3 regions of the Paenibacillus sp. FSL R7-0179 genome follow, and region 2 is predicted to be linked to each of the others. Evidence: riboswitches for the same ligand, from Rfam matches in the RefSeq annotation. Region 2 holds a riboswitch; each other region holds the start of a gene.
What was found. A riboswitch is a leader RNA that binds a small molecule or an ion and turns the genes downstream of it on or off. The one in region 2 is predicted to bind cyclic di-AMP.
Positions count from the first base shown of each region.

Region 1: it holds a riboswitch for cyclic di-AMP, as region 2 does, so the genes downstream of both, MKX63_RS01655 (hypothetical protein) here and MKX63_RS04200 (3D domain-containing protein) in region 2, are expected to answer to the same signal.
Region 3: it holds a riboswitch for cyclic di-AMP, as region 2 does, so the genes downstream of both, MKX63_RS29635 (APC family permease) here and MKX63_RS04200 (3D domain-containing protein) in region 2, are expected to answer to the same signal.

Region 1 is NZ_JBBOCC010000001.1:396,396-398,592, reverse strand. It holds gene MKX63_RS01665 (family 43 glycosylhydrolase) at 1-86, shown strand, start outside; gene MKX63_RS01660 (hypothetical protein) at 105-311, shown strand; gene MKX63_RS01655 (hypothetical protein) at 870-1,322, opposite strand; cyclic di-AMP (ydaO/yuaA leader) riboswitch at 1,458-1,627, opposite strand; gene MKX63_RS01650 (WD40 repeat domain-containing protein) at 1,864-2,197, opposite strand, start outside.
Region 2 is NZ_JBBOCC010000001.1:977,402-979,598, forward strand. It holds gene MKX63_RS04200 (3D domain-containing protein) at 1-1,121, opposite strand, end outside; cyclic di-AMP (ydaO/yuaA leader) riboswitch at 1,410-1,639, opposite strand; gene MKX63_RS04205 (TatD family hydrolase) at 1,839-2,197, opposite strand, start outside.
Region 3 is NZ_JBBOCC010000002.1:3,069,269-3,071,465, forward strand. It holds gene MKX63_RS29635 (APC family permease) at 1-1,208, opposite strand, end outside; cyclic di-AMP (ydaO/yuaA leader) riboswitch at 1,338-1,498, opposite strand; gene MKX63_RS29640 (disulfide oxidoreductase) at 1,725-2,159, opposite strand; gene MKX63_RS29645 (DsbA family protein) at 2,156-2,197, opposite strand, start outside.

The DNA.
Region 1 (2,197 bases), 580 kb from region 2:
GCTTGTTCAATTTCATCGGTTCTGTTGATGCCCACCAGCATGACTCCTTCGCTGATTTCGAGTACTATAGAGTGAAGAATTACTAACAGGAGTGGTGAATGGTTGTGAAGAAAAGCAGACAAACCCCAATGCTGGTTGGGGCCTCTATCCTGCTCATTATTGTCAGCAGCTTGATCCCCTCGGATCAGTCGACATGGCTGGGGGCGTTACAGACCCTAATGCTGGGAGCCGGATTACTCGGCTGCTGTATGGCTTTTTGGCGGTTTGCCAAGGGCGGCAAGGGTGGTAAGAGCGGGAAAGGCAAGAGCTGAGTTCTATGTACTGAACAGTTGGCGGAGACAGGATCGGTTCATGGGATGGTTGAGCTATGAAAGGTGAGCCAGGCACAGTATGGGTGCGTGATGGCGCTGAGAGTCAAGGACTAAGTCGCGGCGGATGCTGCGGCTTTTTTTGATATGCTGTGGGGTCCCGCAAAGTACCTCAGTCATCATCGAAGCCAGAGCCCCATTTTGAGGGGCGGATTTTGTTTTGTAGGCGGACTCAGAGGCCTTTATTTTGTGAAAAAGACCGATTATCTCCCCGTTGCGGACTGAGAGGACGTTAACGGGCTGTTTGGAGCGCCAAATGAGGCAGAATGGGTTAATTAAGCGCCTCTCAGTCCGCATGGACTTCAGAACAGTCTCATTTGCCGAAATAGCGGATTTGTAGTCCGCAGCCCGCCCGCCACATCAGACTCCTTCTGCCGCATCCGTATCCTGATTCCGCCACATCAGACTCCTTCTGCCGCATCCGTATCCTAATTCCGCCACAGCCAACTCGTTCCGCCGCACTCATTCCTGTATCCCACGAATCCCGCGTTATTCCCAGTCTCATCCCGCCGAAGGGCGGTGGACCGCAGGCAAGGCCGAATGTGCGGCTGCCATCTGTTCGCGTATTCCTCTAAGCCGGGCCTTCAGCTCGGGGATGCTGCACTCCAGGATCTGGCTGATGTCGGGCAAGGGGAGCTGGATGCCGTACCATAAGGCACTGGCAACGTGATCGTCCCAGTTGAGCACAGAAGCGGAGCGGCTATGGTTCCGCGCGAGCGCGGCACATTGGCGGATGCACTCTCTGTAAGCAGACGCAGCAGCGCTGTCTCCAGTGAGGCTGCCCTTCAGCCACAGTGGATGGAGGGCAGCGAAGGTGGCGGTGGTTGCTTGTTCGGCGCGGGCGCCTTTGTCCAGCAGCAGGCAGCTAAGCGCATAGACGGGACCGCTATATTGCTGGGTGTAGTGGTTGAACCCGGCAGCAGCTGTCAGTTTGGGCGGTAAGGGGTCAGGCATGTGGTCACGTTCCTTTCAGAATCTATACTGTGCAGTTCATTCCAGCGCGCAAAAAACCGCAGGCAGAGGAGGACCTCTGCCTGCGGTTGTGGGTAACAGGGCGTAAGACGCCTGGCACAAAAGCTTGGCGGATCAGGACTCTCTCCTTACGCTTACGAGGTTAGCTGTCGGATTCGGACGGTGAGAGTCGCCCTACCTGCCGGAGACCTGCGCGTGGCATTCTCCTTCGGATTCACCCCAAGTCGGCCTGACGGCCGGATGGTTCCCCCGTTTTCCACATGACGGAAATTCAGCGTGCATGCATATGCTCATTTTCATGAATGCATTCATTTGCTTTCAACACGAATCATACTCTCTTCGGAGGGGGTTTGTAAAAATGGAAAAGAGTGCTATTCGCCTTGTTTTCAGCAAATGCCTGAATAGCTGCGCATAGGAAAGCCAAAACACCTATATGTAGCAGATTATCCGCCATTTATCTCGCTCAAGCGCTGTTTTTTATTTTTGGCAGACGGCGGTGGGGATGAAGGCCCCTTGTATTAGACTACCACCACAGCGGAACCTTCTGATTCTTCCAGGCAATAATCCGCTTCACCTCACGAACGGCTCCTGTTGTAATCTCATAGCCGCTACGCTCGGTGGCATGAAGGTCCAGGAAATGCAGCATCCCTCCATAAGTCCCCACGGCCAGCAATGTCTCATCCGCATTGACAGCTAAGCCTGATATAGTGCTTCCGGCATAATAACGCCACAGCTCCCGCCCCTCTAGGTCAATGAGCGTCAAGTAGCCATAGGCGTCGCCAATGACAACACCGTCCTTCAGCGCTGCCGCCGCATATACCCGGGCCTCCTCGTTGACAAGCGGATATTCCTGATCT
Region 2 (2,197 bases):
GTGCGCGACTTGCGGCCGAAATTACGGGCATGGCTCAGCGAATCGTAATAGACATCCACCTTGTTGCCTTTGATGGCACCGCCGGTATCCTCTGCTCGGCGAAACCCTAATCCTTCAATGTACACCCACCAGCCAATTGGTATAACACTGGGATCTACAGCTATAGTGCGGCCTTCCGTTACGCGTGTGCCGGAGGCAGTACGTGTTCCAATACCCGGTTCCTGCGACGAATACGCGGTCATGGATACGTTTTTGATCATTCTTTTATACTCGAAATCCACACCAGCCTTACTGGTAACATTGCTGGCCTTTGCGCTGGCTTTAGATGACTTGGAGGTTGTTACAGGTTTGGAGACTTTGGCAGTAACTACGACGGGCTTAGGAAGCGGCTTGGTTCCAATGGCAATGACTTTGTCCTTGGTAACCGTCTGTACTTCCTTGCCGATCATGCGCATGGATGCCAGCTCGCCATCTTGATAGATCTTCTCGATGTGCTGAATCATTACGCCAGGCCTACCTGCCTGTGCCACTCTTACGGTTCCCTTGGTCAATGAGGGGTCTGCTGTCTTAATGACCCGGAAAGGCAAATTAGTTGTCCGTTGGACCACATGCTTGTTAATCCGGACAATTTTGATTTCCATGTCTGCAGATACTGCGGTGTCTAGCGAAGGGTAAATCTTGTCTAAGCCTTCCAGGCTGTAGCCCAGCTTGCTGATGGCCTGACCAATGGTATCCTCGGTCGTAAATAACGTCTCGGTCTTTCCGTCTACGGTAAGAGCGAACTTTTGCGCAGTGTTAATCACGATACGGTCGCCGTCTTTTATTTCATCACTAAGGCCAATAGATAATTCATCATGCGCCTGCAGCGTAATCTGTTCCTTAGCCAGCACATCACTGAACAGCGTTTCCCGCGTCTCCAGTGTCTGTACCTGTCCGTCTATTACTAGGGTAATTTCTTTTTTGCTCAGACCGTGTACGTACAGCAGTATTAACAGTGCGATAACAATCGATGCCACACCGGCAAGTAAAACTACGCGGGGATTTACTTGCTTCAACCGTAATGCGAAAGACCTGCTGGATGATTGCGAATCATGGGATACCTCTGGTTGGAATACGCCCACTCTTTCCATCCTCCTTACATAGCCCCGTCGTCCAAGTTATATCAAGGTAGACTGTATCATTTCTGACGAAACTAGGTTTGAGTTTGCAACAGGATACGCCCGCACTTGCTTCAGCGTTTCCTGCTCATGGATCGCCTGCTCGGCATAGGTACTCCGGAGATCTGTTATATAACAGTATGCCGGGAGCATCCTCATTATTCAAAACAAAAGAAGCCTAAAAAAGAGTTCATAGAGGACTCTTTCGTGGCTTCCCGGTGTCGAATACGTCGGAATGCTTATGCACGAGGTTTCCTCTCTTACTTGCGCTTACGGGGTTAGCTGTCGGGTTCGGACATAAGAGAGACGCCCTATCTCAGGTCACCCGCTCACGGCGGTTGCCCTCAAATTCACCCCAAGACCACGTAAAGAAATCAAATAATGCCTGCGGCAATTCTGCGTTAGTACTCTTGTACGTTCATGCGGCAGAGCATTATTGGTTCCCCCATTCTCCACTTCCGGAGACTCAGCGAGACGATCCATGAAATTAGTGACTGTCACAGTTACAACAGCTCACTGCACTGAAAAGATGATATCCTGTTTTGATACATGTTGTAAAGGACGATTCAACCACGTTTACGTAAAAAAATGATTAAAATATTGTAATAATCGGCCGTTTTTCCGTTATAAAAGTTTAATATATCCGCTATACTTCATTTTTCACCGCTTTTACTCCCGTTTTCAGAGTATTCCAAATCGTTCCAGTGCGTTCGCATACGTAATTTCCGCCAATTCCTGTAATTCAATCCCTTTTATTGCCGCGGCCGCCTCCGCTACCAGTCTCACATGAGCAGTCTCATTTCGCTTGCCCCGGAAGGGGTGCGGAGTCAGATATGGGGAGTCGGTTTCGATCAACAGCCGGTCCAGCGGAGTCTGGGCAAGCACCTCTTTGGGCACACGTGCATTCTTGAACGTAATCGGTCCTCCAAAAGAAAGATGGAAGCCCAAATCAAGACACATTTTGGCACTTTCCCAGCTGCCGGAGAAGGAGTGCATTACGCCGCCAACCTCGCCTGCCTTCTCCTCTCGTAGGATGCGGA
Region 3 (2,197 bases), on a different contig from region 2:
TGCCAGCCTTGCGGCTTCGTCCGGTACCACTGGACCATCATGCCAAGCTGCGACAGCGTGAACGGAATGAATACCCCTACTGCATATAATGGAATGAGTCCTTCCGTATTCCCGTGAAATGCCGCTACCAGCACTGCCGACATCACGCCGAGGAAAATAATACCGTTGGAGAAGCCCAGCCGGTCGCCGCGCACCATGAAGGCATGGGGCAGATATTTGTCTTTGGCGAACATGAACGCCAGCAGCGGGAAGGCTGAGTACGCCGTGTTGGCTGCCAGGAACAGGATAACCGCCGTAATCCCCTGAATGAAGAAGTACAGTCCGCCGCGGCCGAAGGTAGACTCGGTAATCTGTGAGACCACAGTGGCCTTCGCATCGGGCATAATGCCGTACCAGTAAGCGAGCAGCGTAATGCCTGTGAACATCACCCCGAGAATGAGGCCCATGAGCATCAGCGTTTTGGCTGCATTTTTCTCCGCCGGCGCTTTGAAGTTAGGAATCGCATTGGAGACAGCCTCAACCCCGGTCAGAGCCGAACAGCCGGAGCTGAATGCCTTCAGCAGCAGGAACATACTCACGTTCGACACCGCCGAGCCAATCTCAGGAATTTGCGCATGAGCGCCGCCAGTTAAATATTTGAAGATCCCTGCGATAATCAGCACGAAGATGGAGACGACGAACAGATAGACCGGGATAGCGATGAACGAAGCCGATTCGGTCACCCCGCGCAGATTAACAATCGTTAAGAGTACGATAACAGATACCGCTATGAGGACACTATGATTATGCAGACTTGGAAAAGCTGAAGTGATCGCATCCGTCCCCGCCGAGGCGCTTACGGCCACCGTCAGAATGTAATCCACCAGCAGCGAGCCGCCGGCCAGTAAGCCGGTATGCACCCCAAGATTGCTTTTGGCGACAATGTACGCGCCCCCGCCCTGGGGATAAGCGAAGATCGTCTGCCGGTAGGACAAAATCAGAATAGCCAGCAGGCCCAATACGGCTAATGCGATTGGCAAGGAGTACCAGATGGCGGTGAACCCGGCGGCCACCAGTACGATTAGAATTTGTTCTGTTCCGTAGGCTACAGACGAGAGCGCATCAGAAGACAGGACAGCCAGTGCTTTCACCTTGGATAACTTTTCATGATCGAGTTCGTTCGACTTCATCGGACGCCCGATCAATAGTCGTTTTACCTTGCTTACCATTGTAGTAACAGTTCCTCTCTTGGTTAAGTTGAAACGGGCTTTCCCTGCGCTGTTTTCATAAGTGGATTTCATAAATGCAGGCACCAAAATAAGCATACGGAAATGATCCGCATGCCTTAGAGTGCATGGTCATTATCCCACTTGTAGCTTACGAGGTTAGCTGGCGGATTCGGACTGTGGTAGCCCTACGGTTACAGGCCCTTGCGGCCCGTTCCGATTCACCCCTTTTGGCCTTGGCCAAAGTGTGGTTCCCCCGTTTTTCCATCCGGAAAATTCAGCGCATATTCAACTTCTCACAAGGACTAATATTAAGCTACAACGCGTCTTCCGTAAAGCGTGGAAACAAATGAAAAAAGAATGAAAAGCACTCAAAACAACCAAATTCATCATCCGGTATGTCTTGGTCTTTCATTCTCTTTCATTATCCCTTTAACACGTGATTTTACAGGGTTTTTGTATATTATTTTTTGCTAAAATTAAGGGCATTCTCTTCTCTTCCTTCTGCCCCTCAGCTTCTTACTCCGCAGGCTCCTCCTTGCGTCCTGTCCAGAGCAGAATGGAGATTAAGGCAAAGGCTATAAGTGCAAGCAGAGGGACCGTTACAAATCCGAACCAATTCAGATAGTCCTTGTTGCACGGTACGCCGATGGTGCAGGGAAGCACCTTGCTAAGGGCGGGAATTTTCTGCTCTGCATAGTGATAAATAGAGATGCAGCCCCCGATCAGACTAAGAGGAAGCACATAAGGAATGATCCGCTTGTCCGCCCGGTAGGTGGCGATCCCCAGCAGGAACAGCTGCGGGTACATGAATATCCGCTGGAACCAGCACAGCCTGCACGGCTCGTAATGCAGGACCTCACTGAGATACAGGCTACCCGCTACAGCCACCACACAGACGAACCAGGCCAAGTACAGACAATTACGCCGGCAGAAGGCAGAGAAGGCGGTCATTGGGCGGCTCCTGCTCCCGCTGCTGCTGTTGCTGCCTG